4 regions of the Streptomyces sp. NPDC056600 genome follow, and region 4 is predicted to be linked to each of the others. Evidence: riboswitches for the same ligand, from Rfam matches in the RefSeq annotation. Region 4 holds a riboswitch; each other region holds the start of a gene.
What was found. A riboswitch is a leader RNA that binds a small molecule or an ion and turns the genes downstream of it on or off. The one in region 4 is predicted to bind cyclic di-AMP.

Region 1 (7,383 bases), on a different contig from region 4:
TGGTGCCGCAGGGCGCGGCCCCCCATCTGATCGCGGCCGCCATCGGGCAGAAGCTCGGCCGGCCGGTCCCGCTGCACGAGATCGGGCTGGCGGACGCCGACCCGACGCCCGAGGTCGGTCTGGCCTTCCCGCGCGACGTCGGGCAGGCGGTGCGGTCGGCCACCGAGCTGTACCGGCTCGACCTGGCCGGCCGGCGGGCGGGCTCGGGCGGCATCTGGCAGTCGCTCGCCGGTTCCTTCGCCGTCTCCGCCTACGCGACGCCCGCCTCGCGGTGGCTGATATCCCCGGCCGACACCTCGGTGGCGCGCGAGGCCGGCGCCACGGAGGGGTCCGGCTCGCCGCTGAAGGTGGGCCACAGCGACGTCCGCAAACTGCGCGAGGCGGCGGAGGACGCGCGGCGGTGGGACTCCAAGTACGGCGGCGGGGACTGGCGGTCCTCGATGGTGCCCGAGTGCCTGCGGGTCGAGGCGGCGCCGCTGCTGCTCGGGTCGTACTCCGACGACGTCGGGCGCGCCCTCTTCGGGGCGAGCGCCGAGCTGACCCGGCTGGCGGGCTGGATGGCCTTCGACACCGGGCAGCAGGAGGCCGCGCAGCGCTACTACATCCAGGCCCTGCGGCTGGCCCGCGCGGCGGCGGACGTGCCGCTGGGCGGCTACGTCCTGGCGTCCATGTCCCTGCAGGCCACCTACCGGGGCTTCGGCGACGAGGGCGTGGACCTCGCCCAGGCCGCGGTGGAGCGCAACAGAGGGCTGGCCACGGCCCGCACGATGAGCTTCTTCCGCCTGGTCGAGGCGCGGGCCCACGCCAAGGCGGGGGACGCGGCCGCGGCCGGGACGGCGCTGAAGGCCTCCGAGAGCTGGCTGGAGCGTTCCCGTGAGGGGGACAACGACCCGACCTGGCTCGGCTTCTACGGCTACGACCGGTTCTGCGCCGACGCCGCCGAGTGCTACCGCGACCTGAAGGCGCCCGGGCAGGTGCGGCGGTTCACCGAGCAGGCGCTGTCCAAGCCGACCGAGGAGTTCGTGCGCTCGCACGGGCTGCGGCTGGTGGTCTCCGCGGTGGCCGAACTGGAGTCCGGCAACCTGGACGCGGCCTGCGAGCAGGGGGTCCGCGCGGTGGAGGTGGCCGGGCGGATCTCGTCCGCGCGCACCACGGAGTACGTCAAGGACCTGCTCACCCGGCTCGAGCCGTACGGCGACGAACCGCGTGTCGTCGAGTTACGCGAACGCGCCCGCCCTCTTCTCGGCACCCCGGCCTGACCTCGGCCGCCCCCGGCACGGCGGCGCCCGGACCGGGGGTGGTGAGCGCGGGGCGAAGGAGCGGTGCGCCGTAGAATCGGGGCATTGTGTCTGACGCCCCGAACCCCAGCCGCCGCCCCGCCCGGACCCCCCGGTTCCCGGACGGACCGCAGCCCGATCCGGCCGGCTCCCACCACGAGCGCCGCATCCGCAGCTTCCAGCCCCGCCGCAGCCGGGTGACCACCGGACAGGCCGACGCCATCGAGCGGCTCTGGGCCCGGTGGGGCCTGGACATCGACGGCCGCCGCACCCTGGACCTCACCGAGCTCTTCGGTGACGACCGCCCCGTCGTGCTGGAGATCGGCTTCGGCATGGGCGAGGCCACCGCCCAGATGGCCGCCGACGACCCGGCGACCAACATCCTCGCGGTGGACGTGCACACCCCGGGCCAGGGCAACCTCCTGAGCCTCGCCGAGAGGAGCGGACTCGGCAACGTCCGCGTGGCCAACGGCGACGCGATCATCCTGCTCCGCGAGATGCTCCGGCCCGACGCGCTGGCCGGGCTGCGCGTCTACTTCCCCGACCCCTGGCCCAAGAAGCGGCACCACAAGCGGCGGCTGATCCAGCCCGAGTTCCTGGACCTGGCCGCCGACCGGCTCAGCCCGGGCGCGGTGCTGCACTGCGCCACGGACTGGGAGCCGTACGCGGAGCAGATGATGGAGGTGCTGACCGCGCACCCCCGCTTCGCCAACACGCAGCCCGAGGGGCACTTCGCGCCCCGGCCGGAGTTCCGTCCCCTCACCCGGTTCGAGGGCCAGGGGCTGGACAAGGGGCACGTCGTGCGCGACCTGCTCTTCCGCCGGGTCTGAGGAACCGGCGGCACGGCGGATCAGTCGGAGGCCGTGTCCAGCCGGGCCGTCTGCTCGTCGGTGAGCCGCAGGCCGGCGACCGCCGTGAGGGCGGGCAGCTGGTCCACCGTGCGGGCGGAGGCGGTCGGCGCGACCACCGTCGGGCGGGCGGCGAGCCAGGCCAGGGCCACCGTGGCCGGGGACGCGCCGTGCGCCTCGGCGATCTCGTCGAGGGCGGCCAGGACGCGCCGGCCACGCTCGCTGTCCAGGTGCCGGGCCGCTCCGGTCGCCCGGGGGCTGTCCACCGTGGTCCCCGGGCGGTACTTGCCGGTCAGGAAGCCGGACGCCAGCGCGTAGTACGGCACGGCGGCCAGCCCCGCCCGCTCGGCGACGTCGCGCAGGGGGCCCTCGTAGGTGTCCCGGGAGACCAGGTTGTAGTGCGGCTGCACGACCGTGTAGCGGGCGAAGCCCTCGCGCTCGGAGAAGTCCAGCGACTCCTGCAGCCGCTCGGCGGTGATGTTGGACGCGCCGATCGCCCGCACCTTGCCCTCGCGGACCAACTGGTCGAGGGCGAGCAGGATCTCCTCGACCGGCGTCCCGGGCTGGTCGAAGTGCGTGTAGTACAGGTCGATGTGGTCGGTGCCCAGCCGGCGCAGCGAAGCCTCCGCCGCCGCCCTGATGTTGGCGGCGGACAGCCCGCGGTACTTCGGGTGCTGGCTCACCTTGGTGGCGACCACGACCTCGGAGCGGTTGCCCCGGGCCTTGAGCCACCTGCCGATGACGGTCTCCGACTCGCCGCCCTCGTTGCCCTCCACCCAGGCGGAGTACGAGTCGGCGGTGTCGACGAAGTTGCCGCCCGCCGCGGTGTACGCGTCGAGGACGGCGAAGGACTCCCGCTCGTCGGCGGTCCATCCGAAGACGTTGCCGCCGAGGGCGAGCGGGAACACCTCGAGGCCGGACGTACCCAGCTTGCGCAGTTCACTCATGACGATGACCAACGCGTCCGGCCGGCGGCGCATTCCGACGCGCCGTCAGCCGGCCACGGACATAGGGAAGGGGGAGGGGGGTGCGGCGTCGTCAGAGGTTGACGCCGCGCGCGGCCATCCAGGCCATCGGGTCGACGCCGTCGCCGCCGCCCGGGTGCACCTCGAGGTGCAGGTGCGGGCCGGTGACGTTGCCGGTCGCGCCCACCCGGCCGATGACGTCGCCGGTGGTCACCTTCTGGCCGACGCTGACGTTGATCGAGGACTGGTGGCAGTACCAGAGCTCGGTGCCGTCCTCGAGGGTGAGGATGGTCCGGTAGCCGTACGAGCCTGCCCATCCGGCCTCGGTGACGGTGCCGGTGTGGACGGCCTTCAACAGCGTGCCGGTGGGGGCCGCGAGGTCCAGGCCCGTGTGGTAGCCGGAGGACCACATGGAGCCGGCCTGCATGTACGTGGAGGTGATCGTGTAGGAGGACGCCGGCGAGACGAAGCTGGCCGCCAGCTTGGCGATGCGCTCGGCCTCGGCCTTGGCCTTGGCCTCCTCCTCGGCCTTCTCGGCGGCGGCCTCGCGGGCCTGTGCCTCCGCCTTCTCCTTGGCCGCCTTCTCGGCGGCGGCCTGGGCGGCGGCCTCCTGGGCCTCCAGCGCGGCCTGCGTCTCGGCCTCCTGCTCCTGCTGGGCGGCCTGCGCCATGATGCGGGTGCGCAGCGCCTCGCCGGCGTCGGCGGAGGACGGGGTCTCGGCCGGGGCGACGCCCACGCCCATCTCGCCGAGGACGCTGGGGGCCTGCTCGGCGGCCGCGGTTTCGGTCTCGTCGCCGCCGGGAAGCAGGGAGGTGACCGGGTCCAGCGACGGCATCTGCGGCATGGTGATGTGCACCGGAGCCTTGCCGGGCGCGGCGGTGGCCATGCCGCCCGCGCCGACGGCGGCGATCACACCGACGCCGAGGACGGTGGAACTGCGGGCCAGGCCCCGCTGCTTGGCCACCCGGTGACGGCCTCTGGAGACCGTCCCCTCGCTGGGGTTCCACTCCCCGAAGGAGCCCTCGCCGGGGACTCCGGCGGGACCGTACGCGTCGGCGGCCACACGCTGGCTCGGCACGAAGGGCAGTTCAGGGGCAGGGGGGTTGGACGCCACGGAGGCGCGCTCCTTTCCTTCCGTCTCGCCTACCGGGTTAGCTGACGGGTTCGGAGCGGGAAGGTCTCCTACGCGCGCATACGGAGATACGCCCGATTCACCCCGGAAAGTGGTTCCCCGGTTCCCTTGCGGGATTCGGCAGAGCGCACGGAGCCGTCGCTTGTGACGGCTGGGACAGCCGCGCGCTGCGTTATCGAACGTTAATAGAAGCGGTGGCTCAATTCCAAGCCGTTCCTTCACATCGTCCAACGTTGTGGCCTGAACCTATGGAGGTTCTCCAGGGCGAAACGGACATGGCTTAGGTCACACCGTCACGACCGCCATGGCTTGATCACTTCGGTGGGCGTCCTGCGGTCCCGGGGTGCCGCCGCCGCGTCCGGGCCGGTCACACGCTCCGCACGGCCAGCAGCGCCATGTCGTCCGCGATGTCTCCCCCGGAGTGCAGGGCCACGTCCTCGGACAGGAATTCCAGCAGGTCCTCCGGCTCGCCGAACACCCGCCCGTCCAGCCGCTCGACCGGGTCGTAGAACACCCCGTCCTCGTCCCGCGCCTCGGTCAGACCGTCGGTGTAGAAGAGCACCGTGGCGCCCGGCCGCAGCGGCACGGGCGGACCGGGGTGGGGCGATCCCACCAGCTCCGCGAGCGCGAGCGGGCCCCCGGGCTCCCCCGAATCCAGCAACCGCGGCTGTGCCCCCGGTTCCAGCAGCAGCGGCGGCGGATGGCCGTGGTTGACGATCGTCACGCTCCGGCCGTCCCGGGAGAACTCGGCGAACACCGCCGTCACGAAGCCCTCCTGCTGTTCCAGCTCCACGGCCCGCCGGTCCCGCTCACGGACCACCGCCTGCTCCATGTGCTCGGCGGCCTGTTCGATGGTGTCTGCCCGCTCCGCCACCTCGCGGAAGGCCCCGACGACGACCGCGACCGCCGCCACGGCGTCCATCCCCTTGCCGCGCACGTCCCCCAGCACCACCCGTACGCCGTGCGGCGTGTCGTGCGCGGCGTACAGATCGCCGCCGATGTTGGCCTCCCGCAGGGCCGCCTCGTACCGGGAGGCGATCCGCAGGGCGCCGATCCGCCGCTGCGGCTGCGGCATCACGGCCCGCATCGCCACCTCGGCCATCTGCCGGGCGGACGCGAGGCGCAGGTCGACGCGGTGGACCGCCGTGTTCATCACGCAGGACAGCACCGAGACGAAGACGACGGTGAGCAGCTCGGTGACCATCAGGGCAGGGGAGTCCGTGTCCCGGGTCAGCCGCACGTAGAGGGTGAGACCCGTCGAGAGCAGTCCGATCAGCACCGTGGCGCGCAGGGTGTACAGAGGAGCGGCGATCAACGGGGCGGCGGCGAAGAACGGTACGGCGGTCACGTCCCGCGGCGTCAGACTGTCGTAGGCGAGGCCGAGGACCAGGGCCAGGAAGGGCAGCACCCGCAGCACCAGACGGGCGTAGAGGATCCACCGTCGGCCTGGCCCGAAGGCGGCCTCGGCCTCCGGATCCACCGGTCCGCCTCGCCTCAGCATGGAGTCCATCGTCGCGCGCCGGGCCGGAAGCGGCGACCGCTGGCCTGCGCACGGATGAAGGCTGACGGAGAAAGCTGACGGAGAGGCGCCGGAGAAGAAAGCCGACTGCGGACGCAAACACTCAGGGCCGGAATCCGTGAAGGATTCCGGCCCTGAGTCTTCAGTAGCGGGGACAGGATTTGAACCTGCGACCTCTGGGTTATGAGCCCAGCGAGCTACCGAGCTGCTCCACCCCGCGTCGTTGTGTCTTCACTGTACGACATGGCGCGGGGGAAAAGCGAATCGGTTCACGTCGACCCGCCGAACAGGTGGCGGTTGGGCTCCATGGCACGCTCCTCGTACTCGGGCAGTCGCACCACCCGGGCGCCGCCCGCCGCCAGCACCCCGCTGCCGTCCGCGGCCGCCACGAAGGTGTCGGGCTCCCGCCAGGCGGTGACCACCCGCCGCACCCCGGCGTCCAGGATCAGCCGCGCGCACGGGGCCGGCCGGGAGGCACGGCGCGCGCACGGCTCCAGGCTGCTGTAGACGGTGGCCCCGGGCAGCCGCGGGTCGTCCGGGGCGATCTTGGCGAGCGCCGCCTCCTCGGCGTGGACCACCGGGTCGCCTCCCTCCCGGGAGTGGCCGCGGGCCAGCTCGGTGCCGTCCTCGGCCACCACCACCGCGCCCACGCTGAACGCGGTGCGGGACGGCGGGCACTCCTCGGCCAGGTCGCAGGCGAGGCCCAGCCAGTACCGGTCGGCGGCGGAGGCCGAGGGGCCGGCGCCCGGGGCGACCGGCCGGTAGCGGGCGAGCACCACGTCGCCCACCCGCCGGGTCTCCTCCAGCCGCAGCCTGCCCGGCGGATAACCGCCCGGGCCGAAGAGCCGCGGCGCGTCCGGTTCGCCGACCAGCAGCGGGCCCAGCGCCAACTGGAGCTCGTCGGCGAGCTGGAGCCGCAACAGCTGGGTGTGGACGCTGCCGCCTCCCTCGACCATCAGCCGTCGCACCCGGTACGCGGCGTGGAGGTGCTCCAGAACGGCCCGCCAGTCCAGTTCCGGTCCCACCGGGACCACCTCGACGTCCTTTTGGCCACGCAGCGCCTCCTGCGCCCGCGATGCGCCCCCGTCCGTGGTGTAGACGGCCTTGCGGCCGCCGGTGCGCCAGAAGCGGGCCGCCGGGTCCAGTTCACCCGAACCGGTGACGAGCACCTTGAGCGGGAACTCCGGCAGCCCGGCAGCGGTGCGCGCGGCCCGCCGTTCGGGCGAGCGGACCACCAGCCGCGGGTCGTCGGCGCGCAGGGTGCCGGCCCCGATGAGGATCGCGTCGCTCGCGGCCCGCACCTCGTCGACCCGGTCGAAGTCCTCGGGGCCCGAGAGCAGCAGCCGCTCCGGGCCGGTGTCGTCGAGGCAGCCGTCGAGCGAGACGGCGGCGGAGAGCAGGACGTAGGGGTGCGGCATGGGGCGGCTCCGGGACGTGACGCGGCGCATGCTCCGGCCGGGGTCGGCCGGGCGCATGCGCCGCGTCAGAAGTAGGCCCTGTGGGACTCGAACCCACAACCAATGGATTAAAAGTCCACTGCTCTGCCAATTGAGCTAAGGGCCCGTGGTGATGTTGCTTCCCCGAGCATAGCGGGAGGGGGCCTCCCGTCCGAGCGGGTATCCGGGGCCGACGGCGCGCGGGA
Region 2 (7,383 bases), on a different contig from region 4:
GCGACAACCAGCACCTGGGGTACGGGCACGGCATCCACTACTGCCTGGGCGCCCCGCTCGCCCGGCTCGAGGGCCGCGCCGCGCTGGCGACCTTGCTCACTCGTCTGCCCGACCTTCAACTCGGGGCCGCGCCGGAGGAGTTGCGCTGGCGCGGCGGTCTCATCATGCGTGGCCTGCGGACTCTTCCGGTCGAGTTCACTCCCGAGCCGGGACCAAGTGGAAGCAATAGTTCGACAGTTCTGTGATGTTCGTGTGTTCTGTGCGACATCGAGTTGTGACGAACGATGATCACCGGCTACGTTCCCGCACAGACGTGACGACCCCGCCGGCGCGGTGCCGGACGTGGTCGCGCGCCCACAGCAGTCGACGAAAGGCATCCGCATGCTCTCCGGAAACGGTCGTCACCGCCGCCCCCGTCAGGCGCCGGCGGTCGTCGTCGCAGCCGGCGTGACCGGGTCCGCCCTCGCCTTGCCGCTCTTCGCGGCCACCGGCGCGAGCGCGGCCGACGGGGCGACCTGGGACCGGGTCGCCGAGTGCGAGAGCGGAGGTGCCTGGAGCGCCGACACCGACAACGGCTTCTTCGGCGGTCTCCAGCTCACCCAGGACCAGTGGGAGGGCAACGGCGGCCTGTCGTACGCCTCCAACCCGGCCGAGGCGAGCCGTTCGCAGCAGATCGCCGTGGCCGAGCGCATCCTCGCCGAGCAGGGCGCGACCCCGTGGCTCGCCTGCGGCGCGATGAACGGTCTGCGCGAGGACGCCCCCGCCGCCCAGGTGGACACCGGCGTGGACGCGCTGCGCACCGGCGACGTGACGGACTCCGGCTCCTTCGACGGCTCGGCCTCCGGCTGGGGGTCCGCCGGCGGCGACCGCACCGGCGGTTCCGGCGCCGGGCGCGCGGACGAGGCGCGCGGCTCCGGCTCGGCCGAGGCGGCCGGCGACGCCGACCAGGGGATGCTCCGGGGCGCGGGTCACGGCCTCTTCCCCGGCGCCGACCTTGCGCCGGTGGACGGCGGGTCCCTGGACCTCGGCCAGGAGGCCGGGCAGGACGAGGGGCTGGACCTCGGCGAGGACCTGGGCCTGGTCGACACCGGCACCGGCGCCCCCGTCGTCCCGGACCTGCCCGAGGTCGGCGGCGGCTCCGGCGAGCACGGCGGCGGCCAGTCCGGCGAGAACGGCGGCAAGGGCGACGGCAACGGGAACGGCGAGGGCAAGGGCGACGCGGACCAGGAGGAGAGCGGCGACACCGGCTCGTCCGACGAGGACGCGCCGCTGTTCGACGGCGAGGGCGACGAGCTGTTCGGGGACGACACCCCGCTCTTCGGCGACGACACCGCCGCCCAGGAGGACTCCGAGGCCTCCTCCGGCTCCGGCCGCCACCGCGGCACCAGCGCCGAGGAGACCACGGAGACCACGAGCGGCTCCTCGGGCCGCCACGCGGCCCCCGCGGGCACCTACACCGTGCGGGCCGGCGAGAGCCTCGTCTCCATCGCCAAGTCGCAGGACGTCAAGGGCGGCTGGCGCGCCCTGTACGAGGCCAACGAGGACCTGATCGGGGACGACCCGGACCGTCTGGTGGCGGGCACGAAGCTGTCCCTCCCCGCCTGAACCGGGCCGGGGACCGGAGGGGACGAGACGATCAGGCGGGGTGAAAGCCGGGCAAAATCGGGGGAGTTACCCACCCTTTCGTCCTGGAATGTCTGATTCCGGAGAAGTGAGAGATGGGTCTCAGAAGCCCTGATCGTCTTTGAAATCCCGGCATGGGCGTGGCTAACGTCGAACCGCTCGCTCCAGCGGGCCCCGGCGGCCGTCACGCCTAATCCTGCCAACGGCCGTACGGGACATGTCGTCGCGTCATGCGCCGTAGGCAGGAGCGGGGGAACCAGGTAAGCGCCGTGTCCGGCAGCCAGATCGCCGGACCGGCTAGGGGTGAAGCCGTGCACCGGGAGGTGCGCGGCCGGGCGACCCTCATAGCCCGAACCCGACAGCTCACCTCGCAGGCGTCGGTGAGGGGATACCTCCATGTCGTTTTCCTGCCAGGGCAAGCACCGTCGCCCCTCCAAGGCCAAGCGCGCCTTCGCCGTCGCCGGTCTCACCGGCGCCGTCGTGGCCGCCCCGCTGATCACCGCGGGCACCGCCTCGGCCGCCACCGAGTCCGAGTGGGACGCCGTCGCCCAGTGCGAGTCGGGCGGCGACTGGTCCATCAACACCGGCAACGGTTTCTACGGCGGTCTGCAGTTCACCAACCAGACCTGGGCCGGCTTCGGCGGCACCCAGTACGCCGCCCAGGCCAACCAGGCCACCAAGGCCCAGCAGATCGAGATAGCCGAGAAGGTCCTCGCCGAGCAGGGCCCGGGCGCCTGGCCGCACTGCGGCGTCGGCCTGTCCAGCTCCCCGTACCAGGGCGGCGCCGCCGAGGCCCCCGCCCAGGAGCAGGCCCCGCAGCAGGAGGCCGCCCCGGCCCCCGCGCCGAAGGCCGAGAAGCCCGCCCAGCCCGTCAAGGCCGAGAAGCCGAAGAAGGCCGAGAAGGTCACCACGCCCACCGGCAAGAAGGTGCTCAAGGGTGACGGCGAGTACAAGGTCCGCAAGGGCGACTCGCTCAGCCGGATCGCCGACAAGCACCACACCAAGGGCGGCTGGAAGAAGCTGTACAAGCTGAACAAGGACATCGTCCAGAACCCGCAGCTGATCTACCCGGGCCAGATGCTCCACCTGAGCTGACCCGCCGGGCGGCGGGCTCCGACCGAGCCGGCCGCCCGCCCCGTGACAGCCCCGCCCCCGTGTTGCGTGATCCGCGCACGGGGGCGGGGCATTTGCACGCAATACGTCCGCCGACTTTTTGTTTCGGGTCGGAACAATTAATCTCCTGTTACCCCTCCGTAGAGGGGGCGACCGGCTGGCCGATCCCGTCCGGCCGGTTAGGCTCGGTCTCGCAGAGCCACGGAGGCTGTGCACCCCGTGCCGGACCAGGTGGTCCGGCGCCACTCGCGTCACATCCCAGAAGGAGATGCTCGTGCCGTCCATCGACGTCGTCGTAGCCCGGGAAATCCTGGACTCCCGAGGCAACCCCACGGTCGAGGTCGAGGTCGGCCTCGACGACGGCAGCACCGGCCGTGCCGCTGTTCCGTCCGGCGCCTCCACCGGCGCCTTCGAGGCCATTGAGCTTCGCGACGGTGACAAGAACCGCTACCTCGGCAAGGGCGTGGAGAAGGCCGTCCTCGCCGTCATCGAGCAGATCGGCCCGGAGCTCGTCGGCTACGACGCCACCGAGCAGCGCCTGATCGACCAGGCGATGTTCGACCTGGACGCCACCGACAACAAGGGCTCCCTCGGCGCCAACGCCATCCTCGGCGTCTCCCTGGCCGTGGCCCACGCCGCCTCCGAGGCCAGCGACCTGCCGCTCTTCCGCTACCTGGGCGGCCCCAACGCGCACCTGCTGCCGGTGCCGATGATGAACATCCTGAACGGCGGCTCGCACGCCGACTCCAACGTGGACATCCAGGAGTTCATGATCGCGCCGATCGGCGCCGAGTCCTTCTCCGAGGCCCTGCGCTGGGGCACCGAGGTCTACCACACCCTCAAGAAGGTGCTGAAGACCAAGGGCCTGGCCACCGGCCTCGGCGACGAGGGCGGCTTCGCCCCCAACCTCGGCTCCAACCGCGAGGCGCTGGACCTGATCCTCGAGGCGATCAAGGAGGCCGGCTACACCCCCGGCCAGCAGATCGCCCTCGCCCTCGACGTCGCCGCCTCCGAGTTCTACAAGGACGGCAAGTACCTCTTCGAGGGCAAGGAGCGCTCCGCCGCCGAGATGACGGAGTACTACGAGGAGCTCGTCGCGGCCTACCCGCTCGTCTCCATCGAGGACCCGCTGTTCGAGGACGACTGGGACGGCTGGAAGACCATCACCGACAAGCTGGGCGACAAGGTCCAGCTCGTCGGCGACGACCTCTTCGTCACCAACCCGGAGCGCCTGGGCCGCGGCATCGAGGAGGGCGCCGCCAACGCCCTGCTGGTGAAGGTCAACCAGATCGGCTCGCTGACCGAGACCCTGGACGCCGTCGAGCTGGCCCAGCGCAACGGCTTCAAGTGCATGATGTCCCACCGCTCCGGCGAGACCGAGGACGTCACCATCGCCGACCTCGCCGTCGCCACCAACTGCGGCCAGATCAAGACCGGCGCCCCGGCCCGCTCCGAGCGCGTCGCCAAGTACAACCAGCTGCTGCGCATCGAGGAGATCCTCGACGACGCCGCGGTGTACGCCGGCCGCAGCGCCTTCCCGCGCTTCAAGGGCTGACACCCCGGCCCTCGGGCCGCGGCGCCCGACCTGTGCCCCCGGAGCTCCGGCTCCGGGGGCACACCCCTGTCCGTGTCCCGCGCGCCCGCTGCGTGCCCCGCTGCGCGCGGCCGCGCCCCGGCGTCACGTACCGTGTGCGGGGAAGAAGACGCGGGACGGCCGCCAGGACGCTCACGCGGCACAGCAGGCACGCAACGCAGCAGGCACGCAACGCAGCAGGCACACGGCACGCAGGCACACGGCACGCCGACGGGGAGGCGCGGAGAAGATGGCGCAGAACCGGGACCGGTTCTCCACGACCACCCGGCTGCGGCTGCTCGGTGAGCAGACCGCCGCCCGCGTCTACCGCTCCCAGACCCGCCGCCAGGCCCGCCGCTCCCGGCTGACCGGCCGGGCCGCGCTGCTCGCCCTGGTGCTGTGCACCCTGATCGTCGCCCTGGCCTACCCGACCCGGCAGTACGTCTCCCAGCGCGCCGAGATCGCGAAGCTGGAGGCGGAGCGCGACGCCGCCCGCGAGCGGGTGGAGGACCTGCGCGACCTCAAGGCGCGCTGGAAGGACGACGCGTACGCCGAGCAGCGGATCCGCGAGCGGCTGCACCAGCTGCGACCGGGCGAGACCGGGTTCACCGTGCGCGGCGCCGCCTCGGCGCCTCGGCAGGACGCCGGGCGGCCCACCGCGGACCGCCCCTGGTACGACATCCTGTGGGAGGACGTCGACGAGGCGGACACGGCGGACGGGACGGACCGGGCCCAGGCCGGCCGGGCCACCGGCCGCGCGGACGCCGCCCGCTGACGACCGACCGCCCCCACCCGTAGAGCGAGAGAGCAGAACCCCAGGCATGGAAACGCCCCCGCCGCCCACCGAGCGCACCGAGCCCACCGACGCGGACGTCGAGGCGTTCCAGCTCCAGCTGGGCCGTCCCCCGCGCGGGCTGCGCGCCATCGCGCACCGCTGCCCCTGCGGGCAGCCGGACGTCGTGGAGACCGCGCCGCGACTGCCGGACGGCACGCCCTTCCCGACCACGTACTACCTGACCTGCCCGCGCGCCGCCTCCGCGATCGGCACGCTGGAGGCGGACGGCGTGATGAAGGAGATGACCGAGCGCCTCGCGTCCGACCCGGAGCTCGCCGCCGCCTACCGCGCCGCCCACGAGGACTACATCCGGCGCCGTGACGAGATCGAGGTGCTCCAGGGCTTCCCCAGCGCGGGCGGCATGCCCGACCGGGTCAAGTGCCTGCACGTCCTGGTCGCGCACTCCCTGGTGGCCGGTCCGGGCGTCAACCCGCTGGGCGACGAGGCCATCGCCCTGCTGCCCGAGTGGTGGCGCAAGGGCCCCTGCGTGACACCGCAGGGCTGCGCCGCGCCGGAGGAGGGGGAGGCGCAGTGACCCGGGTCGCCGCCGTCGACTGCGGAACCAATTCCATCCGCCTGCTGGTCGCCGACGCCGACCCGGCGACCGGCGAGCTCACCGACCTCGACCGCCGGATGACGATCGTGCGGCTCGGCCAGGGCGTGGACCGCACCGGCCGGCTCGCCCCCGAGGCGCTGGAGCGCACCTTCGCCGCCTGCCGCGAGTACGCCGCCGTCATCGAGGAGCACGGCGCCGAGCGGATCCGCTTCGTCGCCACCTCCGCCTCCCGGGACGCCGAGAACCGCGACGAGTTCGTGGCCGGCGTCCTCGCGATCCTGGGCGTCGAGCCCGAGGTGATCACCGGCGAGCAGGAGGCGGAGTTCTCCTTCACCGGCGCCACCCGCGAGCTCGCGGGCCGCACCGACCTGGCCAAGCCCTTCCTGGTCGTGGACATCGGCGGCGGCTCCACCGAGTTCGTCGTCGGCGACGACCGGGTGCGCGCCGCGCGCTCGGTGGACGTCGGCTGCGTGCGGATGACCGAGCGCCACCTGGTCGAGGACGGCACGGTGGTGGACCCGGCGACGGACGAGCGGATCGCGGCCATACGCGCCGACGTGGAGGCCGCCCTGGACCTCGCGGAGGAGACCGTCCCGCTGCGCGAGGCCCGGACCCTGGTGGGCCTGGCCGGCTCGGTCACCAGCGTCTCGGCGATCGCCCAGGACCTGCCGGAGTACGACTCCGCCGCCATCCACCACTCCCGCGTCCCCTACGAGCGGGTCCGCGAGATCACCGGGCGGCTGCTGGGCTCCACGCACGCCGAGCGCTCGCGGATCCCCTCGCTGCACCCCGGCCGGGTCGACGTGATCGGCTCCGGCGCCCTGGTGCTTCAGGCGATCATGGAGCGGATCGGCGCCGAGGAGGTCGTGGTCAGCGAGCACGACATCCTCGACGGCATCGCCTGGAGCATCGCCTGAGCGACCGCTCGGGCACGGCCCCGCGCCGCGCATGACATGAGTCACACAACCGGTGCGGACCGGGAGGGCAACCCTCCCGGTCCGCACCTCTTTGTCCCCGGAGCGGGTCGGGCGGCCCGCGGCGGGCCAGCCGAAAGATCAGCGCGGATTGCGTCAACCCCTCGTAAAATCCGGTGGGTTGATCACCGTCCGCGCGTCGCGCACGGCGGCCCGGGGGAGGGCCCGGCGGTGGTCCCGCCGTTCTTCGCCACACCCGCGCATTTCGCCCCAGGAGGCATGTCCGTGCAGAAACGCCGTTACCTGGCAGTGGCCGCCGCTCTCGCCGTGACCGCGCCCGTCGCCCTGTTCGCCGCCTCTCCGGCCTTCGCGGAGACGTCGGCGCCGGTGGTCGCCCAGGCCGGGTCCACCGTCCAGGAGCTGGAGGAGGCCCTCGAGGAGGCGCGCACCGCCTACGGCGAGGCCATCCGCGCCCGGATCGAGGCGTACGACAAGCTCGAGGCCCTCGTCGACTACGACAAGGACAACCCGCCGGCCGTGGTCGTCGCCGCCGACGAGGCCAGGAAGGCCGCCGGCGAGGCCAAGGCAGCCCTCGACGCCGCCGTGACGCGCGTCGAGAACGCCAGGACCGCGCTGGCCGAGGCGGACGAGGCGGGCAAGGCCGCCGCCGAGCAGGAGCTGACCGACGCCGAGCTCGCCCTCGAGGACGCCCGCCAGGCCCACGTCGAGGCGGACGAGAAGGCGAAGGCGGCCGGCACGGCGCTCGACG
Region 3 (7,383 bases), on a different contig from region 4:
ACCGGTGCACGTCCTTGGCGGACAGACGCGGGTACGGCGAGAAGAAGCGCAGGTACTTCGACTCGTCGGAGACCTGCTCGTAGAAGCTGACCAGGCGTTCCGCGTCGTCCTCGGTGATGGGCCGGACGTGGGTGATGCCGCCGTCGCGGAGCACCACGTCGGCTTCCCAGTGCGCGGGGTACTCGTGACGGTCCGACGGGCTCTGCATGCGGCAAGCCTACGGCTCGTGGCCCCGATCGGGGCCCGTGGTGATGCGCGCGAGGCGCGCGGACGGTGAGGACAGGAGGTACCGGAGATGCCCGAACGCCGGGTCAGGGTGGCCGCGCCGGACGGTCTGCACGCGCGGCCGGCCGCGCGTTTCGTGCGGGCCGTGCAGGACTCGGGGCTGCCGGTGCGGGTGGCCCGGGCGGACGGCGCGGGGGTGGGGCCGGTGAACGGCGGGTCGATCCTCGGAGTGCTGGGGCTGGGGGTGCGCCGCGGCGAGGAGGTGGTGCTCTCCTGCGACGGCGACGGCGACGGCACCGGGGCGGGTGCGGGTGCAGGTGCGGGTGCGGAGGCCGGGGGCGTGGAGAAGGTGCTCGACGAACTGGCGGAGCTGCTGTCCGTGGACCGTCCGGAGCGCCCGGGGGAGGCGGAGCTGTGAGCGGGGCGGGACCGGGGCCCGCCGAATTGCGCCGCGCGCGAATATCTCGCGCGAACAGGAACACGAATGCATCGCACCCCACGAATGACCGCACGGCGGGAATTGCAGAACCGGCCCTGGAAAGGCACACCGAACGACGGAGCGGGAATTGCACCCGCGCACCCGCCTCTTGTATACGGCCCTCTTGTTAATTACGGAGGCCATTCATGTTTACGGCATGTTGCGAGGTCCTCACGCCGTCCGCGCGCGCCGCGCCCCCGCGGTTCTGACCGGGAATGCGCAGCCGGTACAGCACGGTCGAGCGCTCGGTGTGCAGGGCGGTCACCTGCCGGGCCCGCTCCCCGTCTCCCCGGGCCACGGCGTCCACGATGGCGCCGTGCTCGGCCCAGGTCTCCACGGGCGCGGGCAGCGGATCCAGTGCGTACATCCAGGCGATCTTGTGCCGCAGCTGGGTGAGCGTGGTGGTCAGCGCGGCGCTCCCGCAGGCCTGGGCCAGCGTCTCGTGGAACCAGCCGCCCAGCGACCGCAGCTCCTCCCCGTATCCGCGCCGGGCCCGCTCCTGACCCAGCCTGACCAGGCCGCGGAGCACCTTGAGGTGGGCCTCGGTGCGCCGCTGGGCGGCCCGGGCGGCGCCCAGCGGCTCCAGCAGCAGCCGCATCTCCAGCAGGTCGGCGGCCTCCTGCTCGGTCGGCTCCGCCACGCAGGCGCCGGCGTGCCGCCGGGTGACCACGAAGCCCTCGGCCTCCAGGGTGCGCAGCGCCTCGCGGACCGGGACGCGGGAGACGCCGTAGCGGCGGGCGAGGAGTTCCTCGGTCAGCCGGGTCCCGCGCTCGTGGACCCCGGCGACGATGTCGTCCCGGATCGCCGTGCATACCGAATGCGCGGGAATACGCATGCCGACCTCCGCCTCGATGAATAAGGCGACTCTAAGGCAATGCGCGTGAATTTCCGACGGGAAGCCGCACGGGAGAGGGAATTTTCGGCCGCTCCCCCGCCCGGTGCGCCCGGATACCGTCCGGAACGACGAAAAAGCCCCCCGTCCCGGAAACCGGGACGGGGGGCTTTCGCGTGGGTGACGTCAGAGGTTCACGCCGTGGGAGCGGAGGTAGGCGACGGGGTCGATGTCGCTGCCGTACTCCGGGGAGGTGCGGGCCTCGAAGTGCAGGTGCGGGCCGGTGACGTTGCCGGTGGCGCCGGAGCGGCCGAGGTGGGCGCCCGGGGTGACCGCCTGGCCGACGGCCACGCTGACCGAGGACAGGTGGCCGTACTGGGTGTACGTGCCGTCGTGCATCTTGACGACGACCTGGTAGCCGTAGGCCCCGCCCCAGCCGGCCTCGACGACGGTGCCGCGGCCCACGGAGCGGACCGGGGTGCCGGAGGCGGCGTGGAAGTCGATGCCGGTGTGGCTGCCGGAGGACCAGATGCCGCCGCCCGCCTGGTAGGAGGTGGAGACGTAGGACCCGGCGATCGGGCTGACGAACATGTTGAGGCGGCGGAGGCGCTCACGCTCGGCCTCGCGGGCGGCGCGCTCCTCGGCGGCCTCACGCTCGGCACGGGCCTTCTCGGCGGCCGCGGCGCGGGCGGCGGCCTCGACGGCGGCCCGCTCCTGGGCCTCGGCCTGCTCGTCGATCTGCTCGGCGACGGTGTCGCCGATGGTGACGACGGGAAGCAGGCCACTGGTCTCGGCGGGGGCCTCCGCGGCGACGGCGGGGCTGGCGAGGGTGCCGACGACGCCGGTGGTGGTGAGAGCGGCGAGGCCCGCCAGGCCGGCGGTGGTGCGGCTGGTCCGGCCGGGACGACGGTGCCTGCCGGGGGCGCAGTTGAACGCCATGAAGTGGCTGAGTCCTTTCCTTCCCTCTCGCCTGCCGGGTTAGCTGTCGGGTTCGGAGCAGGAAGGTCTCCTACGGGTTCCTCCCGCGTGGCGGAAGGCGCCCGATTCACCCCAGGGGTACCGCTCGGTTGGGTCCCCGGCTCCCCTGGCTCGCGCCGTACGGGGATTAGGCGATGACTGCCCGGCGCCGCGGATGCGGAGCACAGGTGTGGCGGGCAGCCGGATCGAAGCTAGTTGGGTGATCAATCGGATAACAAACGGATCAAGACTTTTGTAGCGCACGCCACAGGGCAAACCGGACCCTTCTACGCGCATCGCACGGCTCCCGGACGAGCCGGTGCCGGACCGAACGAAGCGGGCCCCGGCGGCCGTAAGGCTCACCGGGGCCCGAAACCGCCCTGGACGGGCCGCTACTCGGCGCTCACCACGGTCACCTCGCCGATGCCCAGCTCACGCACCGGGCCGGCGATCTGCGCGGCGTCGCCGACCAGGACCGTCACCAGACGGTCCACCGGGAAGGCGCTCACCACGGCTGCGGTGGCCTCCACCGTGCCGGTGGCGACGAGCTGCTGATAGAGCGTCGCCTGGAAGTCGTCCGGCAGGTGCTGCTCCACCTGGTCGGCCAGCGTGCCGGCGACCGCGGCGGCCGTCTCGTACTTCAGCGGCGCCACGCCCACCAGGTTCTGCACGGCGGTGTCCCGCTCGGTGTCGGTCAGGCCGCCCTCGGCGAGGGTGCGCAGCACCTGCCACAGGTCCTGCAGCGCGGGGCCGGTGTTGGGGGTGTCCACCGAGCCGCTGATCGCCAGCATCGCGGCGCCCGAACCGTCGGGGGCGGAACGCAGGACCTGCCCGAAGGCGCGGACGCCGTACGTGTAGCCCTTCTCCTCGCGCAGCACCTTGTCCAGGCGGGAGGTGAGCGTGCCGCCCAGGCAGTAGGTGCCGAGCACCTGGGCCGGCCAGACCCGGTCGTGCCGGTCCGGGCCGGTGCGGCCGATCAGCAACTGGGTCTGGACGGAGCCGGGACGGTCCACGATCACCACGCGGCCGGTGTCGTCCGACGTCACCGCCGGCACCGCGCGCGGGGCGGCCTGGGAGCCCTTCCAGGCGCCCAGGGTCTCGGCCAGCAGGGCGTCCAGGTCGACGCCCGTGAGGTCACCGACCACCACGGCGGTCGAGGTGGCCGGACGGACGTGCCGCTCGTAGAAGGCGCGCACGGCGGCCGCGTCGATCTTCTCGACGGTGTCCTCGGTGCCCTGACGGGGGCGCGCCATCCGCGAGTTCGCCGGGAAGAGCTCCTTGTAGAGCTCCTTGGCGGCACGGCGGGCCGGGTTGGCCAGCTCGTGCGGGATCTCGTCGAGCCGGTTGCGCACCAGGCGGGAGACCTCGTCCTCGGCGAACGCCGGGGCGCGCAGCGCGTCGGCCAGCAGACCCAGCGCCTTGGGCAGCCGGGAGGCGGGGACCTCCAGGGAGACCCGCACGCCGGGGTGGTCGGCGTGCATGTCCAGGGTGGCGCCGCAGCGCTCGAGTTCGGCGGCGAAGTCCTCGGCGGAGTGCTTGTCGGTGCCCTCGGCGAAGGCGCGCGCCATGATGGTGGCGACACCGTCCAGGCCGAGCGGCTCGGCGTCCAGCGGGGCGTCCAGCAGCACCTCGACGGCCACGACCTGCTGGCCGGGGCGGTGGCAGCGCAGGACGGTCAGGCCGTTGTCGAGGGCACCGCGCTCGGGCGCGGGGAACGCCCACGGCTTGGGCTCGCCGGCCTGCGGCTGGGGGTGGAACTCCATGGTGGCCAGGTCGGTCACTTGGCCTCCTCCTCTTCGTCCTCGTCGCCGTCGGCGTCCGCGCCCTCGGGAGTGATCGGTTCGTACACCAGGACCGCCCGGTTGTCGGGGCGCAGACGGGCCTTGGCGACCTCCTGGACCTCCTCCGGCGTCACCTCCAGCACCCGCTCCACGGCGGTCAGCGCGAGCTGCGGGTCGCCGAACAGGACGGCGTACCGGCACAGTTCGTCGGCGCGCCCGGAGACCGTGCCGAGGCGGTCCAGCCACTCGCGCTCCAGCTGTGCCTGGGCGCGCTCCATCTCCTCGGCCGTCGGGCCCTCGGCGGCGAGCCGCGCGAGCTCCTCGTCGACGGCGGCCTCGATGACCGGCACCTCGACGTCGCCGGAGGTCTTGACGTCCAGCCAGCCCAGCGAGGGCGCTCCGGCCAGCCGCAGCAGGCCGAAACCGGCCGTCACCGCGGTGCGGTCGCGGCGCACCAGGCGGTTGTAGAGGCGGGAGGACTCGCCGTAGCCGAGGATGGTCAGCGCCACGTCGGCGGCGTCGCAGGCACGGGTGCCGTCCTCGGGCAGGCGGTAGCCGGCCATCAGGGCGCGGGCCGGGACCTCCTCGCGGACGACCTCGCGGATCTCCCCGCCGACGACCTCCGGCAGCGCTCCGTCCCGCGGGGCGGGCTTGCCGTCGTGGGAGGCGATGGAGCCGAAGTACTTCTCGACCCAGGCCAGGGTCTGCTCCGGGTCGATGTCGCCGACCACCGACAGCACCGCGTTGTTGGGCGCGTAGTAGGTGCGGAAGAACGCGCGGGCGTCCTCCAGGGTGGCGGCGTCCAGGTCGGCCATGGAGCCGATCGGGGTGTGGTGGTACGGGTGGCCCTCGGGGTAGGCCAGCGCGAAGATCTTCTCGAAGGCCGTGCCGTAGGGGACGTTGTCGTACCGCTGGCGGCGTTCGTTCTTGACGACGTCGCGCTGGTTCTCCATCGACTCGTCGTCGAGGGCGGTGAGCAGGGAGCCCATCCGGTCTGCCTCCAGCCAGAGCGCGAGCTCCAGCTGGTGGGCCGGCATGGTCTCGAAGTAGTTGGTGCGCTCGAAGCTGGTGGTGCCGTTGAGGGAACCTCCGGCTCCCTGCACCAGCTCGAAGTGACCGTTGCCCTTCACCTGGGCCGAGCCCTGGAACATCAGGTGCTCGAAGAGGTGGGCGAGGCCGGTGCGGCCCTGGACCTCGTGCCGGGAGCCGACGTCGTACCAGAGGCACACCGCGGCGACCGGGGTCAGGTGGTCCTCCGAGAGCACCACGCGGAGCCCGTTGGCAAGGCGGTGCTCGGTAGCTGTGAGGCCTCCTGAGCCTGCCTCGGCTGTGGCCGTGTGACCCATGGGCATGTACGTCCCTTCGCTCGCCTGAAACTTGTGTGTCCGGACTGCCTGTCACTCTATGCAACCGAGGGCGGTTGCCGTGAGGTTCCCGATACGTCACATTGCCGCCCGATCCGGGGACACTCCGGCCCGCCGGGAGCTTCACCGGCCGCGTGGACGGCCGCGAGGTGCTCCCGTCGGCCGGCCGCTCCGGCGGCCGCGACCCCGATCGCCCCGGGACGCGCGGGTGTGCTGGGATGGGCGCCGTCCACCGGCCGGCGTCGTCCGCCGTGAATGAAGTGAAAGGACGTTCCATGTGCAAGGCCTTGACCGCCGCCGCCCTTCTGGGGCTGGGCGCTCTGCTCCTCTCCGGCTGCTCCGGCTCCGACGGCGACGACGGGGCGAAGGGCCCGGCCGCCTCGAAGACCGCTCCGAAGGCCTCGCAGCCGGCCGAGCGGTCCTCGCAGGCCCCGGCCCCGGAGCAGGGGTTCGACGGCACCTGGCGCCCCATCAACGACAGCCCCGTCGAGACGTTGAAGATCACCGGGGGGAAGGTCGTCACCACCGGCGAGCTCGCCTGCCCGGGCTCCCTCGAGGGCGTCGGCACCGAGAAGCCGCGGATCACCCTGGACTGCGCGAAGCCGGACCCCGCGCGCACGAAGGGAACCCTGAAGATGAAGTCCGACGGCTCCGCCGTCGTCATCGAGTGGGACGGGCCGGAATGGGGAGGAATGATCGACAGCCTGCGCCGGGCCTGAGCTCCGGGCGCCCGTCCCGGGGCGTCACCGGCGGGGGCGCGGTCCGAGGTGTCGGCGGCGAGGGCCACAATGGTGCGCGACAGTCCCCGTTCATGCTCGCAAGACCGTGAAGGAGCCCGGCAGCGATGGCCCGCCGCAGCACGAAGACAGCGCGACCCGATGACGATGCTTTCGAGGAGCGGATCCTCGACATCGACGTCGTGGACGAAATGCAGGGCTCCTTCCTCGAGTACGCCTACTCGGTCATCTACTCCCGCGCGCTGCCCGACGCGCGTGACGGTCTCAAGCCGGTGCACCGGCGGATCGTCTACCAGATGAACGAGATGGGCCTGCGCCCCGACCGCGGGTACGTGAAGTGCGCCCGCGTCGTCGGCGAGGTCATGGGCAAGCTCCACCCGCACGGCGACACGTCGATCTACGACGCGCTGGTCCGGCTCGCCCAGCCGTTCTCCATGCGCGTCCCGCTGGTCGACGGCCACGGCAACTTCGGCTCCCTCGGCAACGACGACCCGCCGGCCGCCATGCGGTACACCGAGGCCCGGATGGCCGACGCGACGAGCCTGATGACGGAGTCGATCGACGAGAACACGGTCGACTTCCAGCCCAACTACGACGGCCAGGAGCGGGAGCCGGTGGCGCTGCCCGCCGCCTTCCCGAACCTGCTGGTCAACGGCGCCTCCGGCATCGCGGTGGGCATGGCCACCAACATGCCGCCGCACAACCTCGGCGAGGTCGTCGCCGCCGCCCGGCACCTGATCCGGTACCCCCACGCCGACCTCGACGCGCTGATGAAGCACGTTCCCGGCCCGGACCTGCCCACCGGCGGCCGCGTCGTCGGCCTGTCCGGCATCCGCGACGCCTACGAGAAGGGCCGCGGCACCTTCAAGATCCGCGCGACGGTCGCCGTCGAGCAGGTCACCGCCCGCCGCAAGGGCCTGGTCGTCACCGAACTGCCCTTCTCGGTGGGTCCCGAGAAGGTGATCGCCAAGATCAAGGACCTGGTGAGCTCCAAGAAGGTCCAGGGCAT
Region 4 (7,383 bases):
CGCGCTGATCCTGATGGTCGAGGCGATGGTGATCCTCTCCTTCGAGGCCACCGACGTCTTCCTCTTCTACATCTTCTTCGAAGCCATGCTGATCCCGATGTACTTCCTCATCGGCGGCTTCGGGGACCGCGCCCACCAGGGGGGCGAGGAGGCGGCCGCCACCCAGCGGTCGTACGCGGCGGTCAAGTTCCTGCTCTACAACCTGGCCGGCGGTCTGATCATGCTGGCCGCGGTGATCGGGCTGTACGTGGCCGCGGGCAGCTTCTCGCTGCCGGACATCCTGGCCGCCCGTGCCGACGGCGAGCTGACGATGGGGACGAACACCGAGCGGCTGCTGTTCCTCGGCTTCTTCCTCGCCTTCGCCGTCAAGGCCCCGCTGTGGCCGCTGCACACCTGGCTGCCCAACGCCATGGGCGAGGCCACCGCCCCGGTCGCGGTGCTGATCACGGCCGTGGTCGACAAGGTCGGCACCTTCGCGATGCTCCGCTTCTGCCTCGGGCTCTTCCCCGAGGCCAGCAAGTGGGCCACCCCGGTGGTGCTGGTGCTGGCGCTGATCAGCATCGTCTACGGGGCGCTGCTGGCGGTCGGCCAGCGGGACATCAAGAGGCTGGTGGCGTACGCCTCCATCTCGCACTTCGGCTTCATCATCCTGGGCGTCTTCGTGATGACCAGCCAGGGCCAGTCCGGCGCGACGCTGTACATGGTCAACCACGGGATCTCGACGGCGGCGCTGATGCTGGTGGCCGGCTTCCTGATCTCCCGCCGCGGCTCGCGCCTGATCGCCGACTACGGCGGCGTGCAGAAGGTGGCCCCGGTGCTGGCCGGCACCTTCCTGATCGGCGGCCTGGCCACCCTGTCGCTGCCCGGACTCGCCCCGTTCGTCAGCGAGTTCCTGGTGCTGGTGGGCGCCTTCGCCCGCTACCCGGTGGTCGGCGTCATCGCGACCTTCGGCATCGTGCTGGCCGCGCTGTACACGCTGGTGCTCTACCAGCGGACCATGACCGGGCCGGTCAGGCCCGAGGTCGCCAAGCTGCCCGACCTGCGGGTGCGTGAACTCGCGGTCGCGGCCCCGCTGATCGCCCTGCTGATCTTCCTGGGCGTCTACCCGCAGCCCCTCACGGACCTCGTCAACCCGGCGGTCCGGCACACCATGTCCGACGTGCAGCAGCACGACCCCGAGCCCGAGGTGGAGGCGGCCAAGTGAGCGCATCAGCCGTCCACGGCCTGTGGACAGACCTGGCCGCCCCCGCGGACGGGTCGATCGCCAAGATTCCGGCCCCGACGATCGAGTACGCGCAGCTGTCGCCGGTGCTGATCGTCATCGGCGCGGCGGTACTGGGCATCCTGGTGGAGGCCTTCGTGCCGCGCCGGGTCCGCTACTACGCGCAGTTCTTCCTCTCCGCCGTCGCGCTCGCCTCGGGCTTCGCCGCCGTGGTGGCGCTCGCGGTCGGCGGGTACGCGACCACCCGGGCGGGCATCGCCGCCGAGGGCGCGATCGCGGTGGACGGGCCCGCGCTGTTCCTGCAGGGCGTGATCATGCTGGTCGGCCTGGTCGCGATGTTCACCTTCGCCGAGCGCCGGCTCGACCCCCGGGCGCACGGCAACCACGTGGACTCCTTCGCCGCGCAGGCGGCGTCGGTGCCCGGCAGCGAGAGCGAGAAGGCGGCCGTGAAGGCCGGCTTCACCACCACCGAGGTGTTCCCGCTGCTCCTCTTCGCGGTCGGCGGCATGCTGGTCTTCCCGGCCGCCAACGACCTGCTGACCCTGTTCATCGCGCTGGAGGTCTTCTCCCTCCCGCTGTACCTGCTCTGCGCGCTGGCCCGCCGCAAGCGGCTGCTGTCGCAGGAGGCCGCGGTCAAGTACTTCCTGCTGGGCGCCTTCGCCTCCGCGTTCACCCTCTTCGGCATCGCGCTGCTCTACGGCTACTCCGGCTCGGTCGCCTACGGCCGGATCGCCCAGGTCGTCGAGGGCACGGTCGGCGAGGTCAGCCCGGCGCTGGCCGGCACCATGGGCAACGACGTGCTGCTGCTCCTGGGCGCCGCGCTGGTGACGATGGGTCTGCTCTTCAAGGTGGGCGCGGTGCCGTTCCACATGTGGACCCCGGACGTCTACCAGGGCGCTCCTACCCCGGTGACCGGCTTCATGGCGGCGGCGACCAAGGTGGCGGCCTTCGGCGCGCTGCTGCGGCTGCTGTACGTGGTGCTTCCGGGGCTGCGCTGGGACTGGCGGCCGGTGATGTGGGGCGTGGCCGCGGTCACCATGGTGATCGGCGCGATCGTCGCCATCACGCAGACCGACATCAAGCGGCTGCTGGCCTACTCCTCCATCGCGCACGCCGGGTTCATCCTGGCCGGTGTGATCGCGGCGAAGCCGGAGGGCATCTCCTCGGTCCTCTTCTACCTGGCCGCGTACTCCTTCGTCACCGTCGGCGCCTTCGCCGTGGTGACGCTGGTGCGCGACGCGGGCGGCGAGGCCACCCACCTGTCCAAGTGGGCCGGTCTCGGACGGCGTTCGCCGCTGGTGGCGGCGGTGTTCGCGGTCTTCCTGCTGGCCTTCGCGGGCATTCCGCTGACCTCCGGGTTCGCGGGGAAGTTCGCCGTCTTCAAGGCGGCGGCGGAGGGCGGCGCGGCCCCGCTGGTGGTGGTCGGCGTGCTGTCCTCGGCGGTCGCGGCGTTCTTCTACATCCGGGTGATCGTGCTGATGTTCTTCAGCGAGCCCAAGCCGGACGGGCCGACGGTCGCGGTGGCGTCGCCGCTGACGACCGCGGCGATCGCGGTCGGCGCGGCGGTCACCGTCGTGCTGGGCGTGGCGCCGCAGTACTTCCTGGACCTGGCGAGCCAGGCGGGGATCTTCGTCCGCTGAGCGCCGGGCGTCCCGACGACGGACGCCCGGCGCCGGGCGTCCCATCGACGCCGAAGGCCCGGTTCCCTCGGGGGGAGCCGGGCCTTCGGCGTGCGGTACGGGGGCGTGGCGAGGAGGTCAGCCCGCGCGGTGCACCACGGCGTCGCAGAGGTGCATGAGGGCCGTCCTGGACTCGCACTCCGGCAGCGGGGCCAGCGCGGCACGGGCCTCCTGCGCGTAGCGGACGGTGTCCGCCCGGGCGTCCTCCAGCGCGGGGTGCTCCCGCAGCCGGGCGACCGCCTCGGCCAGGCGCGCCTCGTCCGACAGGTCGGAGTCCAGCAGCTCGCACAGGGCGACGTCCTCGGGCAGCCCCAGCCGCTCCACCCGCTCGCGCAGCCGCAGCACCGGCAGCGTGGGGATGCCCTCACGCAGGTCGGTGCCGGGGGTCTTGCCGGAGTCGGAGGAGTCGGAGGCGACGTCCAGGACGTCGTCGGCCAGCTGGAAGGCCACGCCCAGCCGCTCGCCGTACTGCGTGAGCACGTCCACGACCTGGTGGTCGGCGCCGGACATCATCGCGCCGAAGCGGCAGGCGACGGCGACCAGCGAGCCGGTCTTGCCGGCCAGCACGTCGAGGTAGTGGTCGATGGGGGAGCGCCCGGCGGACGGGCCGGCGGTCTCCAGGATCTGGCCGGTGACCAGGCGCTCGAACGCCTCGGCCTGCACCCGCACCGCCTCCGGGCCGAGGTCGGCCAGGATGTGCGAGGCGCGGGCGAAGAGGAAGTCGCCGGTGAGGACCGCCACCGAGTTGTCCCAGCGGCTGTTGGCGCTGGGCACGCCGCGGCGCACCTCGGCCTCGTCCATCACGTCGTCGTGGTACAGCGTGGCGAGATGCGTGAGCTCGACGACGACGGCCGAGGGAACGATCCCCGGCGCGTCCGGGTCGCCGAACTGCGCGGCGAGCATGACGAGCAGCGGACGGAACCGCTTGCCGCCCGCCTTCACGAGGTGCTGAGCGGCCTCGGTGATGAACGGGACCTCGCTCTTGGTGGCTTCGAGCAGACCTTCCTCGACGGCCGCCATACCTGCCTGGACGGCGGTCTCCAGCGCCTGGTCCCGAACCCTCAGCCCGAACGGCCCGACCACGCTCACGAGGGGTCTCCTGTCTGCTGGTGTGTGCTGACGATCACACGGCTTGTCGATAGGTCATTGCCATCACCCCACTCAGCGTATCCGGTCGGGTTTGGATCACCGACAGCCCCCACCCGCCAGATGGCCGGAGACACCCTGTCCGTTTGAGGGGATATTGCCGGATTGGCGACCTCTTCACTCGTTTTGTATGATCATCGGTCGATCCGTGACATGGGCCACAGGGGCGCGGGGTGGACGGACGGGGTCCAATGGCCCGAAGTCACCCACGGGCGGGGCGGGTTGAGGAGCGGGCCCGGATGCGGGCCGATGGACGAATCGCCCTCAAACATGATCAACCAGCATGATCCACGAAGATCGTACTTGTTTCGGATATCCGCTCTCGCATACGTTTCGCGCCAGCCGGGCGGAACGCCGAATCCTGCCGCCGCCCGCACTCCACAGACCCATTCCACGCACGGCAGGAGCGGGGGACCCAGGTACACCGCCGGACCGGAGCGCGCGCGAGCGCGCCTCCGGGACGGCTAGGGGTGAAGCCTGCCGCCCCATCGGGCGGCGGGCCGGGCAGCCTTTCTGGCCCGAATCCGACAGCTCACCTCGCAGGCGCCGGAGAGGAAGAACGCATGTCCCGTCTCACCCGTACCGCGTCGGCCCTCGCCGTCGCCGCGGCCGTCGTCGTCGCGCCGATCGTGGGCGCCACCGGCGCCTGGGCCGCCGAGACCCCCACCGCGCAGACCGCGGTCACCGTCGCCCCGGGCAACAAGGTCATCCACCTGGCCGCCACCACGGACAGCCTCGACGGCTGGATCCGCGAGGCCCTCGCCGTCATGGCGAAGCACGGCATCCCGGGCACCTACGACGGCATCCACCGCAACGTGATGCGCGAGTCCTCGGGCAACCCGCTCGCCATCAACGACTGGGACATCAACGCGATCAACGGCATCCCCTCCAAGGGCCTGCTCCAGGTGATCGACCCCACCTTCGACGCCTACCACGTCGAGGGGACCGACACCTCGCCGTTCGACCCGGTCGCCAACATCGTCGCGGCGTGCAACTACGCCGCCGACCGCTACGGCTCGATCGACAACGTCAACAGCGCCTACTGATCCCCCGCTCCCTCAGGGGAACAACCGCTCGAGGACGACGGCCACGCCGTCGTCCTCGTTCGTCGTGGTGACCTCGTCGGCGACCGCCTTCAGCTCCGGGTGCGCGTTGGCCATGGCCACCCCGTGGGCCGCCCAGCGGAACATCGGGACGTCGTTCGGCATGTCGCCGAAGGCGACGGCGTCCTCCGGGCCCAGGCCGAGGCGCGACGCGGCCATGGCCAGCCCGGTGGCCTTGGTGACCCCGTGCGGCTGCAGCTCCACGGTCCCGGGGCCGGACATCGTCGCCGTGGCCAGCGAGCCGACCGCCGAGGCCGCCACCGCGGTCAGCTCGTCGTCGGTGAGCTCCGGGTGGGACAGCAGCACCTTGGTGATCGGCCGCTCCCACAGGTCGCTCCGGCGGCCTACCCGCTCCGCGGGGAGCGTGGGCCGCGCCATCCGGTAGCCCGGCTCGATCAGCGTGAGCCCCTGGACGCCGTCCTGGTCGACGGCCGCGTACACCTGGCCCACCTCGGCCTCGATCTTGCCGAGCGCCGTCTCCGCCAGCTCCCGGTCCAGGGTCATCGACCACACCAGCCGGTCCCGGTCCGCGTCGTAGAGCTGCGCGCCCTGGCCGCACACCGCGAAACCGCCGCCGATGCCGGCGAGCAGGTCGCGTACCCGGGGCGCGGGCCGGCCCGTCACCACCAGGTGCCGAGCGCCGGAGCGGGCCGCCGACCCCAGCGCCGCACGGGTGCGGGGGGAGACGGTGTCGTCGTCGCGCAGGAGCGTGCCGTCCAGGTCCGTGGCGATCAGGGCGTACGCGGGGAGCGTGCGGGAGGGGGGCGCATAGGCGGCGGGTGCGGGCATGATCAGAGAATACGGACCTCCTGGAGCGCCCCCGTGACGGGTTGACACGTCAACGGGATATGTGCAATAGGGCGTTGCCCTACTCAGGTGAGCGCCCCACGCGGCGCGCCGGGGCGAGCCGCGCCCCGGACGGGCGGCCGTCAGCGCGAGCCGCGCCCCGGGCGAACGGTCGTCCAGGGCCAGCCGCGCCCCGGGCGGGCGGGTCCGAGGCAGGTGGTCGTCCGAGGCGGGCGGTCGGTCGTCCGAGGCGGGCGGTCCGCTCAGGTGGGCGTCGCCCCAGGCGGGTGGCCGCTCAGGCGTCGAGCGAGGTCAGCAGCTCGACGACGCTCTCGCCGTGGGTGGCCAGCTTCTTCTCGCCGATGCCGCTGATGCCGCGCAGCTCCTCCACCGACGACGGGCGAGCCGCCGCGATCTCCCGCAGGGTCGCGTCGTGGAAGATCACGTAGGCGGGGACGCCCTGCTCCCGGGCCCGCTCGGCCCGCCAGCCGCGCAGCGCCTCGAAGACCGGCTGGAGCTCCTCGGGGAGCTCCGCCGCGGCCGCCGCCTTGGCCTTGCGCTCGCCCCTCGCCGAGGGCACCTTCTTCGGCTCCTTGCGCATCGGCACCTGCCGCTCGCCGCGCAGCACGGCCGCGCTGCCCTCGGTCAGCACCAGCGTCCCGTACTCGCCCTCCACCGACAGCAGGCCCTGGGCCAGCAACTGCCGGATCACGCCGCGCCACTCGCCCTCGGCCAGGTCCTCGCCGATGCCGAAGACGGACAGCTGGTCGTGGTCGAACTGGATCACCTTCGCGGTGCGCTTGCCGAGCAGGATGTCGGTGATCTGGGTGGCGCCGAACTTCTGCCGCCGCTCCCTCTCCAGCCGGACCACGGTGGACAGCGCCTTCTGGGCGGCCACGGTGGCGTCCCAGGTCTCCGGCGGCGCCAGGCAGGTGTCGCAGTTGCCGCACCTCTCCTCGGCGGCCTCCTGGCCGAAGTAGGCGAGGAGCTGCTCCCTGCGGCAGCGGACCGTCTCGCACAGGGCCAGCATGGCGTCCAGGTGCGCCTGGGCCCGTCGGCGGAAGGCCTCGTCGCCCTCGCCCGACAGGATCATCTTCCGCAGCTGGACGACGTCGTTGAGGCCGTACGTCATCCAGGCGGTGGAGGGCATCCCGTCGCGGCCCGCGCGGCCGGTCTCCTGGTAGTAGCCCTCGACCGACTTGGGCAGGTCCAGGTGGGCCACGAACCGCACGTCGGGCTTGTCGATGCCCATGCCGAAGGCGATGGTGGCGACCACCACCAGGCCCTCCTCGCGCAGGAAGCGCGCCTGGTGGGCGGCGCGGGTCCCGGCGTCCAGGCCGGCGTGGTACGGCACCGCGTCGACGCCGTGGGCGGTGAGGAACTCGGCGGTCTTCTCCACGGAGTTCCGGGAGAGGCAGTACACGATCCCGGCGTCGCGCGGGTGCTC

Region 1: linked by a shared signal. The riboswitch ahead of ACFRAV_RS17440 (M23 family metallopeptidase) and the one ahead of ACFRAV_RS11550 (transglycosylase SLT domain-containing protein) in region 4 are both predicted to bind cyclic di-AMP.
Region 2: linked by a shared signal. The riboswitch ahead of ACFRAV_RS03800 (transglycosylase family protein) and the one ahead of ACFRAV_RS11550 (transglycosylase SLT domain-containing protein) in region 4 are both predicted to bind cyclic di-AMP.
Region 3: linked by a shared signal. The riboswitch ahead of ACFRAV_RS20445 (M23 family metallopeptidase) and the one ahead of ACFRAV_RS11550 (transglycosylase SLT domain-containing protein) in region 4 are both predicted to bind cyclic di-AMP.

Annotation. Positions count from the first base shown of each region.
Region 1 is NZ_JBHTVQ010000031.1:66,101-73,483, reverse strand. It holds gene ACFRAV_RS17455 (MFS transporter) at 1-1,259, shown strand, start outside; gene trmB (tRNA (guanosine(46)-N7)-methyltransferase TrmB) at 1,346-2,107, shown strand; gene ACFRAV_RS17445 (aldo/keto reductase) at 2,128-3,072, opposite strand; gene ACFRAV_RS17440 (M23 family metallopeptidase) at 3,164-4,204, opposite strand; cyclic di-AMP (ydaO/yuaA leader) riboswitch at 4,216-4,355, opposite strand; gene ACFRAV_RS17435 (PP2C family protein-serine/threonine phosphatase) at 4,590-5,723, opposite strand; tRNA gene ACFRAV_RS17430 (tRNA-Met) at 5,888-5,961, opposite strand; gene ACFRAV_RS17425 (dihydrofolate reductase family protein) at 6,011-7,159, opposite strand; tRNA gene ACFRAV_RS17420 (tRNA-Lys) at 7,232-7,304, opposite strand.
Region 2 is NZ_JBHTVQ010000004.1:131,905-139,287, forward strand. It holds gene ACFRAV_RS03790 (cytochrome P450) at 1-245, shown strand, start outside; gene ACFRAV_RS03795 (transglycosylase family protein) at 382-1,605, shown strand; cyclic di-AMP (ydaO/yuaA leader) riboswitch at 1,847-2,015, shown strand; gene ACFRAV_RS03800 (transglycosylase family protein) at 2,020-2,718, shown strand; gene eno (phosphopyruvate hydratase) at 3,011-4,291, shown strand; gene ACFRAV_RS03810 (septum formation initiator family protein) at 4,560-5,084, shown strand; gene ACFRAV_RS03815 (DUF501 domain-containing protein) at 5,131-5,679, shown strand; gene ACFRAV_RS03820 (exopolyphosphatase) at 5,676-6,617, shown strand; gene ACFRAV_RS03825 (LPXTG cell wall anchor domain-containing protein) at 6,894-7,383, shown strand, end outside.
Region 3 is NZ_JBHTVQ010000041.1:11,729-19,111, reverse strand. It holds gene ACFRAV_RS20460 (GNAT family N-acetyltransferase) at 1-208, opposite strand, end outside; gene ACFRAV_RS20455 (HPr family phosphocarrier protein) at 296-643, shown strand; gene ACFRAV_RS20450 (GntR family transcriptional regulator) at 831-1,538, opposite strand; gene ACFRAV_RS20445 (M23 family metallopeptidase) at 1,722-2,474, opposite strand; cyclic di-AMP (ydaO/yuaA leader) riboswitch at 2,488-2,657, opposite strand; gene ACFRAV_RS20440 (M16 family metallopeptidase) at 2,885-4,273, opposite strand; gene ACFRAV_RS20435 (M16 family metallopeptidase) at 4,270-5,625, opposite strand; gene ACFRAV_RS20430 (hypothetical protein) at 5,913-6,356, shown strand; gene ACFRAV_RS20425 (DNA topoisomerase (ATP-hydrolyzing) subunit A) at 6,482-7,383, shown strand, end outside.
Region 4 is NZ_JBHTVQ010000017.1:34,641-42,023, forward strand. It holds gene ACFRAV_RS11535 (NADH-quinone oxidoreductase subunit M) at 1-1,204, shown strand, start outside; gene nuoN (NADH-quinone oxidoreductase subunit NuoN) at 1,201-2,862, shown strand; gene ACFRAV_RS11545 (polyprenyl synthetase family protein) at 2,980-3,990, opposite strand; cyclic di-AMP (ydaO/yuaA leader) riboswitch at 4,421-4,606, shown strand; gene ACFRAV_RS11550 (transglycosylase SLT domain-containing protein) at 4,611-5,093, shown strand; gene ACFRAV_RS11555 (HAD family hydrolase) at 5,106-5,939, opposite strand; gene recQ (DNA helicase RecQ) at 6,232-7,383, opposite strand, start outside.